Linked DNA regions of Frankia casuarinae. The protein of the gene in region 2 interacts with the protein of the main gene of each other region in a pairwise test. Links are inferred from orthologs where the notes say so. Each region holds a gene or a part of one and is shown on either strand. Other genes may lie near its edges. The genes, in order: rplA and thrS.

Evidence for each region.
Region 1: the proteins of thrS (region 2) and rplA interact in binary tests that used the Escherichia coli proteins (3 or more experiments, as listed by UniProt). The link is inferred for Frankia casuarinae from one-to-one orthologs.

Annotation. Positions count from the first base shown.
Region 1 is NC_007777.1:652,225-662,706, reverse strand. What follows is about bases 897-3,830. They hold rplA (50S ribosomal protein L1), read right to left. Parts: upstream 2,755-3,830; coding sequence 2,038-2,754; downstream 897-2,037. Other genes in these bases: nusG (transcription termination/antitermination protein NusG), read right to left, coding at 3,362-3,830; rplK (50S ribosomal protein L11), read right to left, coding at 2,892-3,326; rplJ (50S ribosomal protein L10), read right to left, coding at 1,088-1,651; rplL (50S ribosomal protein L7/L12), read right to left, coding at 897-984. Also shown: more of rplL, read right to left, coding at 592-896; more of nusG, read right to left, coding at 3,831-4,195; preprotein translocase subunit SecE, read right to left, coding at 4,351-4,599; FRANCCI3_RS02840 (pyridoxal phosphate-dependent aminotransferase), read left to right, coding at 5,045-6,253; FRANCCI3_RS02835 (MaoC family dehydratase), read right to left, coding at 6,298-6,726; FRANCCI3_RS02830 (FAS1-like dehydratase domain-containing protein), read right to left, coding at 6,836-7,297; rpmG (50S ribosomal protein L33), read right to left, coding at 7,528-7,659; FRANCCI3_RS02810 (GH25 family lysozyme), read left to right, coding at 8,456-9,946; FRANCCI3_RS02805 (DUF7144 family membrane protein), read left to right, coding at 10,125-10,482. UniProt on the Escherichia coli protein: One of the primary rRNA binding proteins, it binds very close to the 3'-end of the 23S rRNA. Forms part of the L1 stalk. It is often not seen in high-resolution crystal structures, but can be seen in cryo_EM and 3D reconstruction models.
Region 2 is NC_007777.1:3,723,718-3,739,070, forward strand. The notes cover bases 576-3,472. They hold thrS (threonine--tRNA ligase), read right to left. Parts: upstream 3,067-3,472; coding sequence 1,084-3,066; downstream 576-1,083. Other genes in these bases: FRANCCI3_RS15815 (NAD+ synthase), read left to right, coding at 576-1,051; FRANCCI3_RS15825 (TetR/AcrR family transcriptional regulator), read right to left, coding at 3,257-3,472. In the rest of the region: more of FRANCCI3_RS15815, read left to right, coding at 1-575; more of FRANCCI3_RS15825, read right to left, coding at 3,473-3,952; panB (3-methyl-2-oxobutanoate hydroxymethyltransferase), read left to right, coding at 4,303-5,193; FRANCCI3_RS15835 (helical backbone metal receptor), read right to left, coding at 5,227-6,099; npdG (NADPH-dependent F420 reductase), read right to left, coding at 6,092-6,775; FRANCCI3_RS15845 (hypothetical protein), read left to right, coding at 7,216-7,434; FRANCCI3_RS15850 (site-specific tyrosine recombinase XerD), read right to left, coding at 7,577-8,908; FRANCCI3_RS15855 (hypothetical protein), read left to right, coding at 8,993-9,598; FRANCCI3_RS15860 (PKD domain-containing protein), read left to right, coding at 9,595-10,584; FRANCCI3_RS15865 (NUDIX domain-containing protein), read right to left, coding at 10,642-11,265; FRANCCI3_RS15870 (CTP synthase), read right to left, coding at 11,262-13,088; DNA repair protein RecN, read right to left, coding at 13,282-15,036; FRANCCI3_RS15880 (NAD kinase), read right to left, coding at 15,313-15,353. UniProt on the Escherichia coli protein: Catalyzes the attachment of threonine to tRNA(Thr) in a two-step reaction: L-threonine is first activated by ATP to form Thr-AMP and then transferred to the acceptor end of tRNA(Thr). The rate-limiting step is amino acid activation in the presence of tRNA.

The DNA.
Region 1 (10,482 bases), 3.1 Mb from region 2 along the record:
GCTCAGGGTCCTCGGTGTGGCAGCCGTACAGCCGTGCCACACTCCGGCACGACCAGCGCGCCCCCACATCGTCCCGGACTGACCGCGAGTACCGCTCCGGACCACGTAACCGGAACCGCCTCGCGGTGCATACCAGCCCCCGAACAGGGCCGACCATCACCAACGGCACGACGTCGACGAGGCCGATACAACGAGAAGGGCAGCGCAAACTAGCAGTGTAGCCGAAGGGCACACCGCTGGCAAGGACCTGCGTGATGGGACCACGCAGGGAGGACGTAGCGCACCGCATCCGCTCCCGACGAGGGTTCGCAAACTTGATGGAACTCCGATCCACAGAGGCCGTCAACCCCCTTCGGAAAACGTCACGAACGGACCCGACCTGCCCATCTGTGCATCGGGCCGCCTGCGGTGGACCTTTCGGGCCTTCCAGACAGCACGTGCCGGGGCACCGCAGAGGGGTGCCCCGGCACGGGGGTGTCCGCCACGGCCACGCCGGGTGGCCGCAAGGGACGCCCCGTCCGGCGACGGGCATCGCCGGACGGGGCGTCCAGGGCAGCGGGGTGCTGCCAGTACTGCTCGGACTGCCGGTACTTACTTGACGGTGACCGTGGCGCCGGCGCCCTCGAGGGCCGCCTTCGCCTTGTCCGCCGCCTCCTTGGCGACCTTCTCCAGGACTGGCTTCGGAGCCCCGTCGACGAGGTCCTTGGCCTCCTTCAGCCCGAGGCTGGTCAGCGCGCGGACCTCCTTGATGACCTGGATCTTCTTGTCACCGACGGATTCAAGGATGACGTCGAACTCGTCCTGCTCCTCGGCGGCCGGCGCCTCGCCGCCCGCACCACCGGCGGCCGGAGCGGCGGCCACGGCGACCGGAGCCGCGGCGGTGACACCGAAGGTCTCCTCGAACTGCTTCACGAACTCCGAGAGCTCCAGCAGGGTCAGTTCCTTGAAGGCGTCCAGCAGCTCTTCGGTCGACAGCTTCGCCATGGTGGCGGTTCCTTCCTCGTCATGCCTGATTCGGGGTGGCCTGCTCGTGACTGCGAGCGACCTGATTGTGATCTCGGAGCGGCACCATGGTGGCGCCGCTCGGCTATTCGGCGGCAGCCTCGGCGGCCGGCTGCTCGGCGACGCCGGCGGACTGGCCTTCGCGCTGCTCGCGCAGCGCCTCGGCGAGCCGGGCCACCTGGGACAGCGGAGCGGCGAAGAGCCCGACGGCCCCGGCCAGCGTGCCCTTCATCGCCCCGGCCAGCTTCGCCAGCAGGACCTCGCGGGACTCAAGATCCGCAAGCTTGCGAATCTCGTCGGCGGTCATCGGCTTGCCCTCGACGAAGCCGCCCTTGAGCACCAGTGCCGGGTTCGCCCGAGCGAAGTCGCGCAGGCCCTTGGCCGCCTCGACCGGGTCGCCGCTGACGAAGGCGACGGCGGTCGGCCCGACGAACAGGTCGTCGAGTCCGGTGACCCCGGCCTGCTCCGCCGCAATCTTGGTCAGGGTGTTCTTGACCACGGAGTAGCGCGTGCCCTCGCCGAGGGCACGCCGCAGCTCGGTGAGCTGGCTCACCGTCAAACCGCGGTACTCCGTGAGCACCGCAGCGGTCGAGCCACGGAACTCCTCGACGATCTCCGCCACCGCGGCGGTCTTCTCAGCTTTCGCCATGGGGCTCCTTCGGGGTGTCGGCTGGTCATACGGAAACGCCCCTGGAACATGACGAACGCCCCGGCGCAGGCGCACGGGGCGTGAAGGGCGGCGGTGGCGCTACCGGGTGTGTCACCCGGCTGCGTGCATCCGTCACGGAACTTCCCGTCCGTCACCTGCGCGGGCCGCCCGGGGAACCCGGGGCCTTCGGCCGTCGGTCGAACCGGACGAGGAGTGGCCCTCGACGGGAACGGAGACGGCAACCAGCGGTCTTCGGTGTGGAACTGGATATCAGTGTACGCGACTGTTCGTCGCTGTTCTCGCCCCTGTTCGCTCGCCCGGCGGCCGCACGCATGGCTTCGTGCGGCGATGCCTCCGGACGAGCGAGAGCCGCCGGACGGCTCGGATCAGGCGGCGGCACCCTCGTCGAGAAGGTTGCGGGTGCGGTTCGGGTCGACCGGGATACCCGGGCCCATGGTGGTCGTGAAGGTGATCTTCTTCAGATACCGGCCCTTGGCCGCGGACGGCTTCACCCGGACGATCTCATCCAGGGCAACCGTGTAGTTCTCGATCAGCTGGGTGTCGGTGAAGTTCGTCTTCCCGATGACGATGTGCAGGTTACCCTGCTTGTCCACCCGAAAGTTGATCTTTCCGCCCTTGATGTCGGAGACGGCCTTGCCGATGTCCAGCGTCACGGTGCCGGTCTTAGGGTTCGGCATCAGGCCGCGGGGGCCCAGGACCCGAGCGATCCGACCAACCTTCGCCATCTGATCGGGCGTCGCGACGGTCGCGTCGAACTCCAGGAAGCCCTCCTGGATCCGGGCGACCAGGTCATCGCTACCGACGATGTCGGCCCCGGCCGCGCTCGCCTCAGCGGCCTTCTCCCCGGCTGCGAAGACAGCGACGCGGGGGGACTTCCCGGTGCCGTGCGGCAGGTTGACCGTGCCACGGACCATCTGGTCGGCCTTGCGAGGGTCGACCCCGAGCCGGATCGCAACCTCGACCGTCGCGTCGTACTTCGTCGTCGAGGTCTGCTGCGCGAGGCGGACCGCCTCCAGCGGGCTGTAGAAGTTCTCCGGGTTGATCTTCTCGGCCGCGGCACGGTAGGCCTTGCTGCGCTTCATACTGTCTGTCTCCTCGTGGTGATGGCGGACGGCCGTCGAAGGGACGCGGCGACGTGGACACATCCTGTCCACCCGGCACCTGCGCCCGGCCGCCCTCCCACTGGTCGGTCCGGTGGTGGGGGGAACGCGAGGGCGTACTACTCGCCGACCGTGATACCCATGGATCGAGCGGTGCCGGCGATGATCTTCTCGGCGGCCTCGATCGAGGTGGCGTTGAGGTCCGGGAGCTTGGTCTGGGCGATCTCGCGGATCTGCGCCGTGGTGAGCTTGGCAACCTTGTCCCGGTGCGGGGTGCCACTGCCCTTCTCCACGCCCGCGGCCTTGAGGATGAGCCGCGCGGCCGGCGGGGTCTTCGTGACGAAGGTGAAGGACCGGTCGTCGTAGACGGTGATCTCGACCGGCACGACGTTGCCGGCCTGCGACTCGGTCGCCGCGTTGTACTGCTTGCAGAACTCCATGATGTTCACGCCATGCTGACCCAGCGCGGGGCCGACCGGCGGCGCCGGGGTGGCCTTGCCGGCGTTGATCTGGAGCTTGATGATCGCAGTGATCTTCTTCTTCTTGGGAGGCATGTGCTCGTCTTCCTACCGGGGTTCTACGGAGCGGATCAGATCTTCGCGACCTGATTGAACTGCAGCTCGACGGGCGTCTCCCGACCGAAGATCGAGACCAGCACCTTCAGTCGCTGGGCGTCGAGGTTGATCTCGCTGATGGTCGCCGGGAGCGTGGCGAAGGGGCCGTCCATGACGGTGACGGACTCGCCGACCTCGAACTCCTGCACCCGGACGGTCTCGACCTTCTTCTCCTTCGGCACAACCGGGGCGAGGATCGAGAGGACCTCCTCCCGGCGCAGCGGGGAGGGCCGGTTGGTGAGCCCGACGAACCCGGTCACACCCGGGGTGTTACGGACCGCCGACCACGACTGATCGGTCAGATCCATCCGGACGTAGATGTAACCCGGGTACTTCTTCTGCTGGACAAGCTGCCGCTTGCCGTTCTTGACCACCGGGACCTCCTCGGTGGGCACCTCGATCTGGAAGATGTAGTCCTCCATGTTGAGGCTGGAGATCCGGGTCTCGAGATTGGTCTTGACCTTGTTCTCGTACCCCGCATAGGAGTGCACGACGTACCACTCGCCAGGCGCGTCCTCGATCGCCCGCCGCAGGTCGGCATCGTCGTCGTCGGCATCGTCGTCGGTCAGGGCCGGCGGCACCGTCCCGACCGCCGGGGAGACCGGGAAAGCACCCTCGGGGGTGGGATCGGCCTCGGGGGTGGGATCGGCCTCGGCGGTGGGATCGGCCTCGGCGGTGGCGTAGACGTCGCCGAGCTCGGCGCCGGCGTCCGTGCTCGCCACCTCGTCGTGCTCGAACGCCGCGAGGGGATCGAGACGGGCGAGGGCCTCCCCCTGCTCGGAGGAGGCGTGCTCGGGCGACTGGGACACGCGGACGATCCTTACTCTCGTGAACACTTCTGCTGCTGTGGACCCGCGAAGCGGCGCTGCGCGGGCGTGGGGCCGGACGGGCAGCCAGCTCGCCGATGGGCAGCTCCAGCGACCACCGCCTGCTTCGGCCCCGGCCTGTCCGGCGGTGGGACCCGTCAGCCGAAGATCGCGAGGACCGCCTTCGTGAGGCCGAAGTCGAGGGTAGCCACGAACGCCGTCATCACGCTGACGAAGACAAGCACGACCAGCACATAGGTGATCAGCTCACTCCGCCCGGGGTAGACGACCTTCCGCAACTCCGCCATGACCTCGCGGATGAACACAAGTGGCCGATACCGACGTCGACCCGCGGCACGCGTAGCCCGCTTGGGGCGCGGTGCCGCGTCACGGGTATCGGTCGCCACTCAACTCCACCCACTCCGTCATCGAACCAGCGTCATCGAACCAGCCAACTGTCGAACAGCGCAGGGGCGACAGGACTCGAACCTGCAACCGCCGGTTTTGGAGACCGGTGCTCTACCAATTGAGCCACGCCCCTAGACACACACCCGGATCCTTGCGACCGCTACGCCACCATACCCCGGCTATGCGCTACGTAGCGCATAGCCCAGCCGCACGGCGATGTACCGGAATGGGTACCCGAGCGGATCGAGCATACCCCTTTGCCGCCTGGACTCCGCGTACGGCGATCGCGTCGAGGGGGTAGCGGGGGGCGAGGGGGCTGGCAGCCTGTCACGGAGGTTCGAATGGATGCGGCCGGACGGGCCGGAGGACCGTTGCCGGAGGGTCCGGACGGATCCCACGGTACGTCCGACGTGCATCCGACACGCGTGTGACAGCCGTGGCAGCATGGCGGCCATGAGCAGGATCTCGCACCGCATCGGGGGAATCGCCCCCTCCGCAACGCTCGCCGTCGACGCCACCGCCAAGGCGATGCGCGCCGCGGGCCGCGACGTGATCGGGTTCGGCGCCGGGGAGCCGGACTTCCCAACCCCGGACCACATCGTCGCCGCCGCCGAGAAGGCATGCCGTGAGCCCCGCATGCACCGCTACAGCCCGGCCGCGGGCCTGCCGGAGCTGAAGCAGGCCATCGCCGAGAAGACCGCCCGAGACTCGGGGGTGATCGTCTCGCCGAGCCAGGTCCTGGTGACCAACGGCGGCAAGCAGGCTGTCTACGCGGCGTTCGCGACGCTGCTCGACCCGGGGGACGAGGTGCTCCTGCCCGCCCCGTACTGGACGACCTACCCGGAGTCGATCCGGCTGGCCGGGGGTGTCCCGGTCGACGTCGTCACCGGTCCGGAAGCCGGGTACCGGGTGACGGTGGAACAACTGGAGGCGGCACGCACCCCGCGGACCAAGGTTCTGCTGTTCAACTCCCCGTCGAACCCGACCGGCGCCGTCCACACCCCCGAGGAGGTCCGCGCGATCGGACGGTGGGCCGAGCAGGCCGGGATCTGGGTCATCAGCGACGAGATCTACGAGCATCTGGTCTACGGCGAGACAAGGTTCGCCTCCGTTCTCGCCGAGGTACCTGAGCTCGCCGAACGCTGCATCATCGTCAACGGGGTCGCGAAGACCTACGCGATGACGGGATGGCGGGTCGGTTGGCTGGTCGGGCCGGCGGACGCCGTAGCCGCCGCGACCAACCTCCAGTCCCACGCGACGTCGAACGTCTCGAACGTCGCCCAGGCCGCCGCGCTTGCCGCGGTCGCCGGCCCGCTGGATGCGGTCGCCACGATGCGCACCGCCTTCGACCGCCGCCGGCAGACGATGCACCGCCTGCTGTCGCAGACGCCCGGGATCCGCTGCCCACTGCCCGACGGGGCGTTCTACTGCTATCCGTCGGTGCGGGACGTGCTCGGGCGCACCCTGCGCGGCCGTATCCCCACCACGTCCGCGGATCTGTGCCAGCTGATCCTCGAGGAGGCTGGGGTCGCGATCGTGCCGGGTGAGGCCTTCGGCACTCCCGGCTTCGCCCGGCTGTCCTACGCGCTGAGCGACGACGATCTCGTCAAGGGAGTCAGCCGCCTCTCCGCCCTGCTCGCCGAGGCGGCCTGAGGCCGCCGGGCGGCTCAGCGGCCGGACCTGCCGCGCGGCAGGCCTCAGCGCAGCCGGACGGTCGCCCGGGCCGCCATCAAGACCTTTTTTCCGTCGCATCGGGTGGTGAGATTCACCACCACCAGGTTGTCGTCGAGCTTCTTCTCGACCATGCCACGCACGGACACCGTCGCGCCGGCGCCGTCGTCGGGCACGATCACCGGGGAGGAGAACTTCACCCCGAACTCGACCACGGCGCCCGGGTCCCCGAGCCAGTCCGTGACCAACCGCGCGGCCGTCGCCATGGTCAGCATGCCGTGCGCCAGCACTCCCGGTAGGCCGGCCTCGGCGGCCGCCCGATCGCTCCAGTGAATGGGGTTGAAGTCGCCGGACGCACCGGCATACCGGACAAGATCATCCCGACGCAACGGGAAAAGTCGCTCCGGCAGCTCGGTGCCGACCTCGACGTCGTCGTAGCTCACCGTGGCGGTCATCGTTCTCCAGATCGTGAGGACGCCCGGGGTCGCCCGGAACGTGCGCAACGCGCGGTCGCCGGAGCCGAGCGGGGCCGGTGGGACTCCGACAACCCTGTCGGCAAAGGTGTCATTGGCGCCTCGGCGGAGCCGTCCCGCGCGAGACCAGCCCACACACGCCGGTGGCGACCTGCTCTCCGTAGATCGTGGCGAACTGGTAGTTGACGACGAGCACCTCGTTGGTCCCCACGGACCGGATGCCGGTCAGGGTCGAGGTGCAGATCAGCTCGTCGCCGGCCACCACCGGCCGAAGCAACACGAAACGTTCCTCGCCGTGGACGACCAGAGAGAAGTCGAGGCCGAGCTCCGGATCGTCGGTGGGCACCCCGAGGGTTCCGGGGATCACTGTGATGAGGAACGTGGGTGGAGCCACGAGATCGGGATAACCAGCGGCCTTCGCGGCCTCCAGATCGTGGTACAGCGGGTTGTCGTCCCCGATCGCTTCGGCGAACCTCCGGATGTGCTCGCGCCCGACCTGGAACGGGGCGGGGGAAACCGAGCTTCGTCCCACGAAGTCCTGATTGAGCGGCATCGCAACTCCGATCGCGCCATCAGCGGGATGACCAGGGTGTCTCTACGTGGTTACCACATCGCCCGCCATCGGTCGATAATCTTGGCTGGCATGCCAGGAAGCCGGCCAAGGACTTCCCTGACCGGCTACCGGTGCGGAACGTAGATACGTGCACGGAGGATTCAGCGACCCCGCCCGTCCAGGTGGGGACGGGCGCCCGGACGCGCCGATGGGCAGCCGCCGGAGCAACGTCAGCGCGTCTCGCGGTGCTCCGTGTGCTTGCCGCAGTTCGGGCAGAACTTCTTCAGTTCGAGGCGGTCCGGGTCGTTGCGACGGTTCTTGCGCGTGATGTAGTTCCGGTGCTTACACACCTGACACGCCATCGTGATCTTCGGGCGTACGTCAGTGGCGGCCACGGCGTGATGCCTCTTCCTAAGTCGGTTGCTGAACAGGTCAGGCGGCGCGGCGAACCGCGATCCCGCACGGGCTCCGCGGTAGGCCGCACACTGCTGGTAGCGGTGGCCGGACTTGAACCGGCGACACAGCGATTATGAGCCGCTTGCTCTGCCAGACTGAGCTACACCGCTAGGATGGTCCACCTGCTTGCGGCGGCCCGACCAACATCTTACCCCGCGGGAGGACCGGCGGACATCCCCCCGGACACGAACCCACCCGAAGGCGGAACGTGGAGCCCCTTTACGGAATCGAACCGTAGACCTTCTCCTTACCATGGAGACGCTCTGCCGACTGAGCTAAAGGGGCGAGGCCGCGGAGCTCAGGTTACACGACGACAGGCGGGGTTGGGTGACCCCCTCACCCACTTCGTCCCCGAACCCGCCGGTCCTCCCGGCGACCGGTCCTCCCGGCGACCGGCGTGAGGGCCCCCGCTGGCCCCGTCGGCGCTACGCCGGCCGGAAACGACCCCCCTGCCCTGACCGCCAGGTCCGCCCCATGACACGCCAGTACGCCCGACCCTCACTCCGTTCCATCGAAACATGCGGAGATTGCCGACGGGAACAACTATCCGTAGCGACCTACCTGGACGCCACTCACACTGATAGCTGTAAGTAATCTCTTCGATGCTTAGCGTGTGGAGCACCCGTTGGTGCGCCGCTGCCGGCGTGGCCAACCGCCTGGCGAGCCTCCCCAGCATCGCCTCCCGAGCATCGAGGGTTGCCCATGCGTCCTATGCACCGTTCCAGCCGGTATCCGACGACACGCGAGGTCCGGCCCGGTCCCACCGCCGGCGACACCGTGCCTACGACCACCACCCTGCCGACCACCACCCCCACGTCTGGCCACCCGGATGAAGAAGGCCACGGCCCTCCTCCGGGGTCGACGCGGCGGCGGGTCGACACCCGCCCGTCCCTGCTGCCAATCCCCCTCCCCCGGCGGGTGACGAGCATCGCGGCGCTGGCCATCACCGCGGGGGCGTTGACCGCGACCACCGGAGTCGCCCAGGGCGCGGTGCCGTCCCCGACCTGGCCACGGGGGATCGACGTGGCCTCCTGGCAGCATCCCGGCGGCGGCCCCATCGACTGGACCGCAGCGCGCGGCTCCGGCCTGAGCTTTGCGATCATTAAGGCCACCGAAGGACCGAACTACACCAATCCGTACTTTGCCGCGGACCGGGACGCGGCCGCCAAAGCCGGTCTGGTGGTCGGGGCCTATCACTACGCGCGGCCGGCGCGGCCGATCTCGACCGCGGTGGACCAGGCACAGCGCTTCATCACGGTGAGCGGGCTGACCCGCGCCGCCGGGCAGCTGGCCCCCGTGCTCGACCTCGAGGACGACGGAGGACTCGATCCCGCCGCGCTGGCCGCCTGGACGCGGGCGTTCCTCGAGAAGATCGAGACCGAGACCGGCCGGGCGCCCATCCTCTACACGTACCGCTCGTTCTGGACCAAGAAGCTGGCGGACAACCACAGCTTCGCCCGGTATCCGTTCTGGTTCGCCATCTACAACAACAAGGCGACCCCGGGCTGGCTGCCCGGCGGCTGGACCAAGTGGGCGCTGTGGCAGTACACCTCGAGTGGAAATGTCCCGGGGATCATGGGAAATGTCGATCTGAACGTGCTGTGCTGCACGCTGACCGCGCTCGCCGCACAGGCCGACGGCACCCGCAGCGAGATCGAGAAGTGGTACGCGACCGCCGGGCTGACCCGCCTGGCCGTTGGGACGCCCGTCGACAGCGAACTGCCCGCCGGCGGTGGCGGTCGCTGGCAGCGTTACTCCAACGGCCTGGCCTTCTGGTCCGTGGCGACCGGCGTACAGGCCCTGCACGGATCCATCGCGACGAAGTTCCTGGAGCTGGGCGGAACGAACAGCTTCCTGCGCCGGCCGGTGAGCGGTGTCGAGTACGCCACGGCCCCGGAGACGCTTCAGGCGAAGTTCCAGGGTGGCTGGATCTACTGGCACCCGGCCATCGGCGCGCACGAGGTCCACGGCCGCATCCTGCGGACCTATCTGGGCCTCGGTGGCACGACGTCGAGCCTCGGGCTTCCGATCACCGACGAGTACTCGGTCCCGGGCGGACGGGAGAGCACCTTTCAGTTCGGCAAGCTCCGCTGGAGCGCGGCGACGAACGCGGTCACGACACTGCCGGCCGGCAAGAACGGCACCGGCAAGAGTGGCGTGGGTGTGGCGGGTGGCGCCGGCACCGCTCCCTGATCGTGTCCCGGGCCGGAGAGAACCGCCTCCGGCCCGACGGACACAACGATGGGTGACGGCGGCCTACCGTGGGTATCGCACCTACGCGGCGGAGAGGTGGTCGTATGACTACCGAACAACGACGGACCGCACCATGCGGGCAGAGCGATCCGCCGCGAGTACGACCGGGGAGGATGAGATGGCAGGAACACGGGTGGCACGCCCGCTGAACGGATGGCTCACCTTCGCCGCCGTCATCATGTTCATCGTCGGCTTCCACAACCTGATCTACGGCATTGCGTCCCTGCGCGACTACACCGTCGTGGTGAACAACCTCAACGGCGGGACCAGCGTGATCTACGCCGACACCACCTTCTGGGGCTGGTTGTGGATCGTGGTCGGCGTCGTCGAGATACTGATCGCCTTCGGCATCGCGGCCCGTAACGAGGCCGCCCGCTGGGGAGGGGTCGCAATCGCGACGATCAACGCCATCGGGCAGCTGGCGTTCCTTGCGGCGTTCCCGGTCTGGTCCGTCGTCATCATCGCGATCGACGTAG
Region 2 (15,353 bases):
GGACCTGCCCGCGGCCGGTTCCGGCCCGGCGCGGGCGGTGTCCGGGGCCGTTGACGCCGGGGCCGTTGACGCCGGGGCCGTTGACGCCGAGGACGGCACGACGATGACGGTGACGCGCACGGTACTGGCCGCCGAGCCGCTGGCACCGTTCGCCCCCCTGCCGCCGGTCGTCGCCGACCGCCCCGAGCCCGCCGGGGAGCTGTACACCGCGCTGGTCACCGCCACCCGCGACTACATCCGTAAGAACGGCTTCTCCTCGGTGGCGCTCGGGCTGTCCGGCGGTATCGACTCCGCGCTCGTCGCGACCATCGCGGTCGACGCGATCGGCGCCGACGCCGTCCACACTGTCGCCCTGCCCTCGGGCTACTCGTCGGGGCATTCGGTGACCGACGCCGCCGAACTCGCCCGCCGCCAGGGCACGCGGCACGCCGTGGTGCCCATCGAGCCGATCGCCGCCGCGTTCCGCGCCGCCGCCGCCGCCCTCGGCGGGTTGCACGGCCTCGCGGACGAGAACCTGCAGGCCCGGGTACGCGGAACGCTGCTCATGGCGTTGTCGAACCAGCATGGGCACCTGATCCTCACCACCGGCAACAAAAGCGAGCTGGCAACGGGGTTCTCCACCCTCTACGGAGACAGCGCCGGCGGCTACGCCCCCATCAAGGACGTCTCGAAGACCCGCGTCTGGGGGCTGGCGCGCTGGCGCAACGCCGCCGCGGAGAAGCGTGGCGAGGTGCCACCCATTCCCGAGGAGATCATCGTCAAGGCGCCGTCCGCCGAGCTCGCCCCGGGTCAGCTCGACTCCGACCGGCTGCCCGACTACGGCATCCTCGATCCCGTCCTGGACGACTACGTCAGCCACGACCGGGGCCGGGCCGAGCTGATCGCGGCCGGGCACGATCCGGCCGTGGTGGACAAGGTGATCCGGCTCGTCGACCTCGCCGAGTACAAGCGCCGCCAGAACCCGCCCGGGCCGAAGGTGACCTCCAAGGCGTTCGGCCGCGACCGCCGACTGCCGATCACCTCCCGCTGGCGCGAGAACCCGCCGGCCTGACCAGCCGCGCGGGCCGGGGCCAGCCGCGCGGCTCAGACCTGGCGGCGGCGCTCCACCGCGTCGAGGATCTCCGCGACGGCCTCGTCCACCGGCACGCCATTACGCTGCGTCCCGTCTCGAAAACGGAACGACACCGCACCCTGGGCGACATCGGAATCTCCGGCCAGCAGCATGAACGGCACCTTCTGCTTCTGCGCCGTACGGATCTTCTTCTGCATCCGGTCGTCGGAGGAGTCGACCTCCACCCGAAGGCCGTGTGCGGCGAGCCGCCGGGCGACCTCGTCCAGGTACGGCACGTGCTCGTCGGTGATCGGGATGCCGACCACCTGCACCGGCGCGAGCCACGGCGGCAGTGCCCCGGCATAGTGCTCCAGCAGGATGGCGAAGAACCGCTCGATGGTGCCGAACAACGCCCGATGGATCATGAACGGCCGCTGCCGGGTCCCGTCCGCGGCCTGGTACTCCAGGCCGAAGCGCCGCGGCAGCTGGAAGTCCACCTGGATGGTGGACAGCTGCCAGGTCCGGCCGATGGCGTCACGGGCCTGCACGGAGATCTTCGGCCCGTAGAAGGCACCGCCGCCCGGGTCCATCACCAGTTCCAGGTCCTGCTTCTGCGCGGCCTCCCGCAGCAGTTCGGTGGCCTGCGCCCACTCCTCGTCGGTGCCGACGGCCTTGCCCGCCGGCCGGGTCGACAGCTCCAGGTAGAAGTCGGTCAGCCCGAAGTCGCGCAGCAGCCCGAGCACGAACGTCAGCACGCTGTCGAGCTCGGTGGGTAGCTGCTCGCGGGCGCAGAACAGGTGCGCGTCGTCCTGGGTGAGCCCGCGCACCCGGGTCAGGCCATGGACCACGCCGGACTTCTCGTAGCGGTAGACCGTGCCGAACTCGAACAGCCGCAGCGGCAGCTCCCGGTACGACCGGCCCCGCGACCGGAAGATCAGGATATGCATCGGGCAGTTCATCGGCTTGAGGTAGTAGTCGGTGCCGCCGTCGAGCTGCATGGGCGGGTACATGCCCTCGGCGAACCAGTCCAGGTGCCCGGAGATCTGGTAGAGCTCCGACTTGGTGATGTGCGGGGTGTTGACGAACGAGTACCCGGCCTCGATGTGCCGGCGCCGCGAGTAGTCCTCCATCGCGGTGCGGATCGCGCCGCCCCTGGGGTGGAAGACCGCCAGCCCCGGGCCGATCTCGGTCGGGAACGAGAACAGGTCAAGCTCCGCGCCGAGCTTGCGGTGATCGCGCTTCTCGGCCTCGGCCAGCCTGGTCTGGTAGGCCTTGAGCGCGTCGCGCGACTCCCACGCGGTGCCGTAGATGCGCTGCAGCTGCGGGTTCTTCTCGCTCCCCCGCCAGTAGGCCGCGGCGGAACGCAGGATCGCGAAGGCCGGGATGGCCCGGGTGGTGGGCACGTGCGGCCCGCGGCAGAGGTCCTTCCAGCACAGCTCGCCGGTCTTCGCGTCGAGGTTGTCGTAGATGGTCAGCTCGCCCGCCCCGACCTCGACACTCGCCTCGGCGTCGTCGGCCGCCGTGTCACTCGACTTCAGCCCGATCAACTCGATCTTGTACGGTTCGTCAGCGAGCTCCGCGCGGGCCTCGGGCTCGGTGACGACCCGCCGGGAGAAGCGCTGGCCGGCCCTGATGATCGCCTGCGCCCTCTTCTCGATGGCCCTGAGGTCGTCCGGGGTGAACGGGGACTCGACGTCGAAGTCGTAGTAGAAACCGTCGTCGATGGGCGGCCCGATGCCCAGGCGTGCCTTCGGGAAGAGCTCCTGGACCGCCTGGGCGACGACGTGCGCGGTGGAGTGCCGGACGATCGCCCGCCCGGCCGGCGAGTCGATCATGATCGGCTCGACGACGACCCCGTCGGCGAGAACATGAGCGAGATCACGCTGCTGACCGTCAACCAGAGCCGCGATCACGTTCCGGTCGTCGGCGAACAGCTCGGCGGCCGTCGTCCCGGTCGGCACCACCCGCGGATCGCTGCGCTGGGCGTGCTGAACGGTAACGCGGACGTCGGACACCGAATCTCTCCTGTTGCGCTGGGAACACGGATGCGGGGATCGCGTCGCCGGTGCGTCGCCGGCCGGCAGGCGGCCCCGCGGCGGGCCTTCCTGGCCCGTTCGCGATGCTACTCGCGGACGCATGGTGCCCCCGGCGAGCGGGATGCTCAGCGTGACGGGTGCGGCTCAGCGTGACGAGCGTGGCTCAGCGTCACGCGGACGCCTCCGCCGTCGGCCGCGCACCCTGCCGGCAGCGGATGCCACCGAGGATGGTGTCGACGATCTTCGCGATCCGCGTTCCGCTCACCTCGCAGTCACCACTCATGTACTGCCGATAGGCGACCGGCCCGACCAGCATGTCGACGACGAGGTCGACGTCGACGTCCGCGGCGAGTTCCCCCGATTCGATGCCGCGCCGGAGCATGGCGGCCGCTTTCTCCCGCGACGGCTCGATCACCTTCTGCGAGTAGGTGGCGAACAACTCCGGGTGCGTGCTCCGCTCGGCGACGAGCTTCGGCATGATCCGCCCGGACAACGACTGGAGGTTGTGCCGGCGCAGCGCGTTCAGCCAGGCCACCAGGTCGTCGCGCAGGGAGCCGGTCTCGACCGCGTCGAGGCTGTCGGCCAGGGTGTCCAACGCGTCCCCGATCAGGGCGTCCTTCGTTGGCCACCGGCGATAGACCGTCGCCTTGCCGACCCCGGCGCTGGTCGCCACCGCCTCCATCGACAGGCTCGCGAAGCCGACCGTCGCGAGCTCGTGCAGCGCGGCATCGATGATCGCCTCATCGCAGCGGGTGTCCCTCGGACGACCGGGAGCGCGGGAGACGCGGACCCCGGAGGGCACCCGGTCGGACGGTCGCCGAGGATGCGCAGCGCGCACGTCCCGGGTGGCCATCAGGCGGGACACCGGCCTGATCCCCCGCCCGCTCCGTCGCCGCCGTGCCGATGCATCCGCATGGAAAGGCCACCCGCCACCTTGATCGCGCCGCACGTTCTCGCCGCACTTCAAGATCAGCATACGTCCCAGCCGGTCAAGACGCATCCGTTTGCCATGGCAGCGGCGTGGCGTGCGTCGCGTTCCACCCCGATCGGGCCACGGTCCACCACGAAACCACCGCCCGAACGCCCCAGCCCGAACAGCCACCTCGGGGCTGGGTGGATCTGCTCCACCACGGGCTCTCCGCGTGGCGGCCGTTGGTGGCAGCATGAGGGGGACGCCGGGACGCCCAGCGCCCGGACGGACGTACAGGAGCGCTCATGGATGCTTCAGACACACCCACCCACCCGGCGCCCCACCCGGCGGACCCGGCGGCGACGCCCTACGGCGCGCCGACCACGCCGCCGCGGCCACTCCGGTCCCGTTTCACAGTGCGCGACGTCGCCGCGGCGAAGAACCGGGGCGAGAAGTGGTCGATGCTGACCGCGTACGACGCCACCACCGCCGCCGTCTTCGACGAGGCGGAGATCCCCGTCCTGCTGGTCGGGGACTCGGCCGCCAACGTCGTCTACGGCTACGACACGACCGTGCCGATCACCGTCGATGAGCTGCTGCCGCTGGTCCGGGCGGTGGTCCGCGGAGCACCGCACGCGATGGTCGTCGCCGATCTGCCCTTCGGGTCGTACCAGGGGGGGCCTGCCGAGGCACTGGCGAGCGCTACCCGCTTCCTCAAGGAGGGCGGGGCGCACGCGGTGAAACTCGAGGGCGGTTCCCGGGTGGTCCGGGCGGTGGACGCCCTGGTCGGCGCCGGCATCCCCGTTATCGGGCATCTGGGGCTGACCCCGCAGAGCATCCACACCATCGGGGGCTACCGGGTCCAGGGCCGCGACGAGGCCGGCGAGATCCTGCTGGCCGACGCGCTGGCGCTCGAGGCGGCCGGCGCGTTCGCGGTCGTGCTCGAGGTGGTTCCCGCCGATCTGGCCACCCGGGTGACGAAGGAGTTGCGCATCGCCACCGTGGGTATCGGAGCCGGCTCGGGATGCGATGCCCAGGTGCTGGTCTGGCAGGACATGGCCGGGCTGAGCGGCGGCCGCACGCCACGGTTCGTCAAGCGGTACGCGGATCTGCGCACGATTCTCGCGGACGCCGCCCGAGCCTACCGCGCGGACGTCCGGGACGGCAGGTACCCGACGATCGAGCACAGCTACTGATCAGTCACCCGGCCGGCGGTGCCGGCGGCGCTGTCACCCCGGTCCATCGCCGGTCCGGGCCAGCGCCGCCGCGAGCACGGACCACGCATCGACCAGGGACGGGCCGTACCAGGTCAGCAGGCGGCCGGACACGCAGACCGCGGGCGCGCTGAAGGTCTCGGGCCCGTCCGACGGGCTGAAGGGGTACGGCTCGTCGGGCAGGACCACCAGGTCATGGGGCGGGACGGCCGCGGGATCGATCCGAGGGTAGCGGTCCGGCGAGTCCGCCAGCACGTTGTCGACCCCCAGTCGGCGCAGCACGTCGCCGGTGAAGGTGTCCCGGCCGACCGCCATCCACGGCCGGCGCCAGATCGGCACCAACGCCCGCCGTCGCGGTCCGGCGGCCGGCACGGCCCAGGCCTGCCGGGCGACGTCGAGCCAGCCGGGACGAGCCAACCCGCAGGCCAGGCGCAGCATCCGGTCCAGGCTCACCAGAGCCTGATCGACCGTGGTGGGGGCGGTGACCCACACGGCGAACCCGGCCCGGCGCAGCGCGGCGAGGTCGGGTTCCCTGTTCTCCTCGGCGTTCGCGCAGACCAGGTCCGGGGCCAGGGAGACGATGGTGTCGAGGTCGGGGTTCTTCGTCCCCCGGACCCGAGCGACGGCCAGCCCCGCGGGATGGCTGCACCAGTCGGTGGCACCCACCAGCAGACCGGGCGCGGTGACGGCGATCGACTCGGTGAGGCTGGGAACGAGCGAGACGATCCGTTCCACCCGCGCCGGAACCGCCACCGGGTGGCCCAGGTCGTCCCGGGGGGCCGTCCCCGCCTCTCCTTCCCGCCCATTCGCCACCGCGGCCACATCCAAACGGGCCACATCCAAACGGGCCACGTCCGGACGTAGCCCGTCCGGACGCCGCTCAGACATCGGTGACCCGCAGGCCGGCGTGTGACTTGTACCGGCGATTGACCGAGATCAGGTTCGCGGTCAACGCCTCGACCTGACCGGCGTTGCGCAACGCGCCGGCGTAGATGCCCCGCATGCCGGGAATGCGCTCGGCGAGCGCGGCCACCAGATCGGTGGCGGCCCGATCGTCGCCGAGGACCAGGACGTCCGTGTCGATCTTCGTGACCGCGTCATCGGCCAGCAGCACCGCGGAGACGTGGTGGAAGGCCGCCACGATGGTGCTGTCCGGCAGGACGGCGGCCGCCTGCTGCGCGGCGCTGCCCTCGGGCACCGCGAGCGCGAAGGCACCCCCCTTGTCGAAGCCGAGGGGGTTGACGCAGTCGATCACGATCTTCCCGGCCAATGGCTCCCGCAGGGCGGCCAGGGTCTGGCGATGGCCCTCCCAGGGAACCGCGATGATGACGACATCGGCGCGCTCGGCGACCGTGGCGTTGCCCGCGCCCTCGATGCGCAGGCCGGGGCGCGCGAGCGCGGCCGCGGCCTGCTGGCCGCGTTCGGTCGAGCGGGACCCGATCAGTACGAGATGGCCGGCGGCGGCGAACCGCAGGCCGAGGCCCCCGCCCTGCGGACCCGAGCCGCCGAGGATACCGATGGTCAGCGCGGGGACGTCCGGCCGGACGCGGTCAGTCGAAGCCACCCTGCCATCCTGCCCGATCCGGGCTTTGGCCGCCCGGCTGCGTGACACCCGTGAAAGCGTTCCCAGAACGGTGGGAACCAACCCGTTCACCCTCCGACATGACGATGCATGACAAGTACACCCCCTTGCGGACAGCTCCTTGCAATGAGGGACTATGCAGAGACAACGGGACAGCTACGTGCCCGATTTTTCCGAGCTCGCCCCCCGCGGGGAGATCCGGATCGACCGGGTCCATACACGTCGCCACCGGCAGAGGAGCAGCCCACGTGACTGACAGCTACAGCTCTTGGACCGCGACACTTGGTGAGCGAGTAGACACGAAAAGCGAAACCGCCGGTACTTCCAGGAACCCCGCGCGCGCATTGGTCTCAGATGGGCCGTACCGTTCCGTTTCACACACATCGAGCAGATCTTCGGAGTCAGGCGAGAGAGGTCGAGCAATGGCGGACGTGTCGGTTCGCTTCGCGATGACAAACGACAGCGAAGTGGTGCTGAACCTGTCGCTGCCGCAGGCACTGCGCCTGATGGAAGCGATCGCCCGCAAGGTGGGCGAAACCCTGGCCGAGCGCAGCACGCAGACGGTCGGCGGTGTCGGCGGTGTTCCCGCCTCGGCCCCTTCCAACGGGATGCCCAGCCTGGGGCCGTACACCCCATCCTGAGCATCCACGTGCCGCGCCGGTCCACCTGTCCCCACGCGACGGCATCGCGCCACTTGGCGCGTTCTCACGGGGACAGTCCCGGGTGGACATCCGCCCGGGACACCGACCATCGCTCAGAACCGGGGCGGTGCCCCGGCGAAACTCACGGGTCCGTCATGCACGGGCCCGTCACGCACCGGTCCGTCCGCGGGCCCCAGGTCCGGGAGTGGTGACCGATCGAGCCCAGGGCCGCGCCCAAGGCGCGTGGATGCGAGGCCGCGTACACCTCGCGAAGCCGGTCCACCGTCACCAGGGTGTAGATCTGGGTGGTACTGACCGAGGCGTGTCCCAGCAGCTCCTGCACCACCCGGACGTCGGCGCCGCCGTCGAGCAGGTGGGTGGCGAAGGAATGGCGCAGCACATGGGGTGAGACCCCCTCCACACCGGCCGCGAGCGCCGCCGTACGCAGCACCGACCACGCGCTCTGCCGGGACAGGCGATTACCGCGGCGGGACAGGAAGACCGCGGGCCCCGAGCGGGGGGCGACCAGCGTCGGCCGCCCCACCCGCAGGTAGTCGGCCACCGCGGCGATGGCGTACCGACCGAGCGGGACGATCCGGTCACGTCCGCCCTTGCCATGCAGGCGCACGGAGGCGGCCTCCAGATCGAGATCGTCGACGTCGAGACCGACGGCCTCCGAGATCCGGGCCCCGGTGCCGTAGAGAAGCTCCAGCAACGCGGTCGCTCGCAGACGACGGACGGCCTCGGCCGGTTCCACCGGCTGCGGTCTCCCGGACGGCTGCGGTCTCCCGGACGGCGGCGGGGATCCCGGCGGGGGCGCACCCGCGGCCGCGGCGAGGACGGCCACCACCTGGTCGATGCTCAGGGCCTTCGGTAGCCGCCGGGGAGGCGTCGGCGGTCGAACCGGCCGGGACACGTCCTCGGGGACGTCACCCTCGTCGGCCGCGAAGCGGTGCAGCGACCGGACGGCGACCAGCATCCTCGCGACCGACGCCGCGGCAAGCGGCGGGTGCGTGTCGTCACCGGTGCGCAGCACGGCGGCGAATCCGGCAACCTCCGCCTCACCGACCGCGTCCAACGAGGGCAGACCGCATGCGGAGAGATGATCACAATAGCGGCGCAGGTCGCGACGGTAGGCGAGTACCGAGTTGCGCGCGAGTCCGCGTTCGCCCTCCAGATGGTGGAGATAGCGCTCGATGACGCCGGCAGGCGTGCCACGCAGCTGGGACAGCTGGGACCCGGCTCGATGATCCGCAGGCCGGGGCGGGTCGTCCGGGCCAGCCAGGTCGTCCGGGCCAGCCAGGTCGTCCGGGCCAGCCAGGTCGTCCGGCCCAGCCAGGTCGTCCGGCCCAGCCAGGTCGTCCGGGCCGGGCCGAGGTGCCGACGGACGATGATCCGAGGACCCGCCGACGCCGGATGCCGAGGCCGCGGGGGGGCGCAGCCGGAATACCCGGTCGCCGTCGGTGACTCCCATCATCGAACTGATAGTAGGACCTGCCCCCCGTTCTCCGTTGGTGCCTATCCACATACCGCGTTTCCGCGGCTATCCTGGCGACTTGTGCGGGCGGGCAACGGGTCGTCACGGTACGCCGCACGGCTGGGGGTCGTCATCGCCATGCTCGTCATCCTCACGGGCGCGGGCTGCGGCGGCGACCAGCACGAGCCGTCCGGGGCCGCGATCCCGGCCCGCCCCGGTTCCCAGAACCGGGGCACGGCCGTCTCCGGCGGCCCTTCCGTCTCCGGTTCGGCCCCCGGTTCGGTCGATGACACGCCCGCAGCCGCCACCCGCACGGTCGAGGGCTACTTTCACGAGATCAACGAGGCCGCGCGGGCCGGTCGGGTCGCGGTTATCGCGCCGACGGCGCTCGGTGGCTGCCAGCCCTGCGCCCTCGACGTCGGGGTGACCCGCTCGCTCCAGCAGCGGGGGCTGCGCGCGGACGGGCCGGCCTATCAGCTGAGCGACGTGCTCGCCCGGCCGCGGGCCGGGCTCGTCACCGAGGTGGACTTCACCGTGCGGACCCGGGCGGTGGGGCTGCTGGACCCGGCGGGCCGGCGGGTCTCCGACGCCCCGGCCGTGCCGACCCGGGTCGGCACGGCCGAGCTGTCGCTCACCGACCACGGCTGGCGTATCCAGACCCTGCGCTACGCCCCGGCCCAGGCATGACCACCGGCCCGGGGACGACCGGCCCGCACGCGACCACCGCCGCCCGCACGACCACCGCCGCCCGCACGACCACCGCCGCCCGCACGACCACCGCCGCCCGCACGACCACCGCCGCCCGGCGCCGCACGATCCCGCGCCCGGCGCTGATCGCGGTCGGCGCGCTGCTACTGGTCGGCCTGACCGGCCTCGCCGGCGGCGCGACGCCCGCCGCCGCGGCGCCCGGACGCACCGTCCCGGTGCCCTGCGTCGGCGCGCTGTGGGGTACCTGTGACACTCGGGCCACGGACAACGGCTACCAGTACCGCTACCACGACGGAGCGCTGGAGCGCGTCGGGATCCCGACCGGCTCGGGGGCCCGGCGGAGCGCGGCCTGCGGCCAGGACTGTCCGGACGACCCGGCGGCCGTCTGTGACCTGCTGACCGCGGTCGGGCCGGATCCGGCGATGGACGCGCAGGCGCGGGCCCAGTACGACCAGGCGGTGGCGGGCTGCTTCAACTACCTGCTGCCCGCCGGCGCGGTGCCGATCGCCCAGGTGCAGGCCGCGCTCGCCAACTACCTGCGCGAGAGACTCCTGCCGAAGCCGTCCATCGTCATTGCGCCGTCCGGCCGCAGCTTCGCGAACCTGGCCACGATCCTCTACACCCCGGTGCCCGACTCGTTCACGTTCAACGTCGACCAGCCGGTCGTGGCGACCATCAGTGCCGTTCCCCACTATCACTGGGAGTTCGGCGACGGCGAGACCGGCCCGGACGCTCCCGGCCGGCCCTACGACCCGGCGATCTCACCGCGCGATCATCCCGAGGCCTACGTGGCGCACGGCTACGCCCGGCCGGGCCGGTACCAGGTGACCCTCGCGGTGACCTGGGATGGCACGTTCACCGTTCCCGGGGTCGCGCAGGCGTTCCCGATCGCCGCGGTGACCCTCGCCGCCGCGGCGGGCCTCGTCGTCGACGAGGCCGCCGGCGTGCTGGTCCACAACGACTGACGCCACCGCGGGACCGACGCCACCGCGGAGAAACGGGGGCCGCGGCGCGGCGGTGGCTCAGCCGCGGTGGGCGGGACGAGCGGGCCAGGGTGCGTCGGGTGGGCGCAGACCGGCGTAGTTCTCGGCGCGTGCCCGGGCCGTGGCCAGCAGCCCGATGACCGCCATCGCGTTGGTGATCTCACCGCGCAGGACCCGTTCGACGGCGTCGGTGAAGTCGATGCGGGCGAGACCCATCTCGGCCTCCTCGTGCACCGGCACGTACCGCTCGGCGGCCGGGATCTCGTGCAGCCCGCGGGCCAGGAAGAGGCGGTAGGCCTCGTCGGTCATCCCTGGCGAGGCCCACACGTCAACCAGCAGATCGTAGCGGTCGGCGCGCAGCCCGGCCTCCTCGGCCAGCTCCCGCGCGGCGGCCGAGGACGCCGGCTCGCCCGGCACGTCGAGAATGCCGGCGGGCAGCTCCCACAGCGGACCACCGACGGGATGACGGTACTGATGGACCATCACCACCCGATCGGCCTCGTCGAGGGCGACCACCCCCACGGCGCCGGGATGCACCACCACATCACGCTGCGAGATGTCGCCATCCGGCATCCGCACCTGATCGCGGCGGACGGAGATGACCCTCCCCTGGTAGGCCAGGGTGCTCTCGGTGACCTCGTACCGGTGCGGGGTCGCCGTCACGGGGACACCAGCGCGGCGGTGCCGTTGGAGCTGACGCTCGGCCGGGACGCGCTCGCGCCCCGGCGGATACTCCCGCCGGATCGACCAGCCGTGACGCCGCGGGTCTGCGCGGCGCCGTTCTCCGGGACGCCGTTCTCCGGGGTGGGGGCGTCCTCGCTCGGCAGGTCCACCGGCAGCATCCCGCGGCGGCGGTCCGCATGCGCGACCGCCGCGGCGACGAGACCCCGGAACAACGGATGGGCCCGGGTCGGCCGGGACCGGAACTCCGGATGTGCCTGGGTGCCGACGTAGTACGGATGCACATCGGCGGGCAGTTCGACCACCTCGACCAGGCGGCCGTCCGGTGACGTCCCGGAGAAGACCAGCCCGGCGGCGGCCAGCCGGTGCCGATAGTCGTTGTTCACCTCGTACCGGTGCCGGTGGCGCTCGGCGACCTCGGCGGCGCCGTATTCACGCTGGGCGAGCGTGCCGGGCGCCAGCACGCACGAGTACAGGCCCAGTCTCATCGTGCCGCCCATGTCCCGGGTGCCGGCCACCACCTCGTGCTGGTCGGCCATCGTGGAGATCACCGGGTGGGGGGTCTCGGGGACGAACTCGGTGGAGTTCGCCGCCTCCAGGCCGGCGAGACTGCGGGCCGCCTCGATGACCATGCACTGCAGGCCGAGGCAGATACCGAGGGTCGGAATGCCGTTCTCGCGGGCGTGCCGCAGCGCGGTGAGCTTGCCCTCGATGCCCCGCACCCCGAAACCACCGGGAACGATGACCCCGTCGATCCCGTCGAGCAGGGTGGCCGTCGCATCCGGGGAAGAGCACTCGTCCGAGGTGACCCACCGCAGGTCCACCCGGGTGTCGGTGGCGAAGGCGCCGGCGCGCAGGGCCTCGGTCACCGAGAGGTAGGCGTCGGGGAGATCCACGTACTTGCCGACGATCGCGATCGTCGCCGTGTTGGCCGGGTGGTGCACCCGCCGCAGCAACGTGTCCCACTCCGTCCAGTCGACGTCGCGGAAGGACAGCCCGAGCCGACGCACCACGTAGGCGTCGAGGCCCTCGCGGTGCAGCACCCGGGGGATGTCGTAGATGGAACTCGCGTCCGGCGCCCCGACGACGGCCTCGTCATCGACGTCGCACATCATCGCGATCTTCTTCTTGAGCGAATCGGGCAGCGGCCGGTCGGACCGGCAGACCACGGCGTCGGGCTGCAGGCCGATGCTGCGCAACGCCGCGACCGAATGCTGGGTCGGCTTGGTCTTCAACTCTCCGGAGGGGGCGAGGTAGGGGACCAGGCTCACGTGCACCGTCAGGGCGTTGTCCCGACCGACCTCGTGGCGTACCTGACGGATCGCCTCCAGGTAGGGCAGCGATTCGATGTCCCCGACGGTCCCGCCGACCTCAGTGATCACCACGTCGACGGAGTCATCGGCCAGCCGCCGGATCCGGTCCTTGATTTCGTCGGTGATGTGCGGGACGACCTGGACGGTCTGGCCCAGATAGCCGCCGCGGCGTTCCCTGGCGATGACGGCCGAGTAGACCTGACCCGTCGTCACGTTGGCGCTGCCGTCGAGGCTGACGTCGAGGAACCGCTCGTAGTGGCCGATGTCGAGGTCGGTCTCGGCCCCGTCGTCGGTCACGAACACCTCACCGTGCTGAAACGGGTTCATCGTTCCCGGGTCCACGTTGAGGTAGGGGTCGAGCTTCTGCATCGTGACACGAAGTCCACGAGCCTTGAGTAGTCGACCAAGGCTCGACGCGGTCAGTCCCTTGCCGAGACTGGACGCAACCCCGCCGGTGACGAAGATGTGTTTGGTGATATGCGCCTGACCCACCCGAAGCTCCCGTGGTTACGCCGCCGGTCCGGCCCCGGCGCCTCCACGGGACTTCACGGTAACAGCTCCCCCGCGCGACGCCTCCAGCGCAATGCGGGGACTCTGCCATAAGGGTGAGTCATGGCCCTCGGTTATCACCTTCGGTGACTGCCTGGACCACCGCAGGATGTCCGACCTCCCGACCGCGGTGGCACTACGGCAGCGCCTTGTCGGCCTCCGCGGCGGCGAGCAGCTCCTCGGCGTGCCCACGGGCCAGCGGGCTCTCCTCCTGGCCGGCGAGCATCCGGGAGAGCTCCCGCACCCGGCCGGCGTCGTCGAGCGTGACGATCCCGCTACGGGTGACCGATCCGTCGTCGGCCTTGTGGACCACCAGATGACGGTCCGCGAAGGCGGCGACCTGCGGCAGATGAGTGATACAGATCACCTGATGGGTGCGGGCGAGGCGGGCGAGGCGCCGGCCGATCTCCACCGCGGCCCGGCCGCCGACCCCGGCGTCCACTTCGTCGAAGACCATGGTCGAACCGGTGTCGGCGGCGGCGAGGACGACCTCGATCGCGAGCATGACCCGGGACAGCTCACCGCCCGACGCGCCTTTCTGGACCGGCCGCGGCGGCGCCCCGGGATGCGGTATCAGCCGCAGCTCCACGTCGTCGACGCCGAACGGTCCGAACGCGACGACCCGCAGGCCGACCGGCAGACCGGCTGGATCGTCGCGCTGCGACACGGCGGCCTCCACCCGGGCCCGGGGCATCGCGAGCCCGGCGAGCTCGGCGGCGACCGCCGCACCGAACCGGGCCGCCGCCTTGGTCCGGGCCTCGCTGACCTCCTCGGCGAGCCGGGCCAGCTCGGCGGTCAGGCTGTCCCGCCGGGCGGTGAGCGCCTCGACGCTGTCCCCGGCGCCGTCGAGTTCCAGCAACCGGCGCCCGGCCTGGTCCGCCCAGGCCAGCACGCCGTCAATGCCGGTGCCGTGCGCCCGGGTCAGGCTGGTGAGGGCGGCCTTGCGCGCCTGGGCGTCGGCGAGGCGCACCGGGTCGGCATCGATGCCCTCCGCGTAGGAGGCGAGGTCCGCGGCGACGTCGGTGAGCAGCATCCCCACCTCCGTGAGCCGCGTGCCGAGGGCAGCGAGCTCGGCGTCAAGGGCGGACTCGCCGGCGATGACCCGCTGGGCCGCGGCCACCAGATCGACCGCACCGGGCTCGTCCGACCCGGTGGCCGGATCGCTCATCAGCGCGGCGTGCGCGGTCCGCGCCGCCCGCACCAGGGTCTCCGCGTGCTCCAGCTTGGTCAGCTCGGCGTCGAGGGTGACGTCCTCACCGGGGCTGGGGGCGATCCGTTCCACCTCGTCCAGGCCGATGCGCAGCAGCTCCGCCTCCTGCTCGCGTTCACGCACCCGGTCGGTGATCTCGGCGAGCTGCCGACTGACCCGGGTCAGCTCCCGGTACACACCGCCGTAGCGGGCCAACGGCCCGGCGACGGCGGAACCGGCGAACCGGTCCAACGCGTCACGCTGGGTGGACGGCTTGAGCAGGCGCTGCGCCTCGGACTGGCCGTGCACGGCGATCAGCTCCTCGGCGATCTCGGCGAGGACACTCGCCGGAACCGAGCGGCCCGCGACCTGCGCCCGGGACCGGCCCTCCGCGGTCAGGGTCCGACCGACGACGAGGACGGCGCCCCCCGGATCCTCGTCGAGGTCGCCGCCGACTTCGCGGACCCGGGCCGCGACAGCCGACTCGGCACCGATGACGAGCCGACCCTCGACAAAGGCGCGATCGACCCCGGGCCGGACCAGACCGTAATCCGCCCGCCCGCCGGTGAGCAGTCCCAGCCCCTGGACAATCATGGTCTTGCCGGCTCCGGTCTCGCCACTCACCACGGTGAGGCCGGGAGCGAGGTCGAGGGCGGCATCGTCGATGACCCCGAGGCCGCGGATGCGAATCTCCTCGAGCACGCCCCGAACTCTAGCGTCACCAGGACGGAGGCCGATATCGCAGAGGCGGAAGATCCGACATCGCTGTCCCCGCGTCGCGGCGAAGCCCCCCGACAATCACCCCAGGAAGCTCGCCGAAGGCGAGCTGACGGAAACCCCGAACGGCGCCCAGGGCCAGGGGTCCCCGCGTCGCGGCGAAGCCCCCCGACAATCACCCCAGGAAGCTCGCCGAAGGCGAGCTGACGGAAACCCCGAACGGCGCCCAGGGCCAGGGGTCCCCGCGTCGCGGCGAAGCCGCTACGCGGGGGAGGCACGCTGGTTGCGTCCCCGCCAACCTT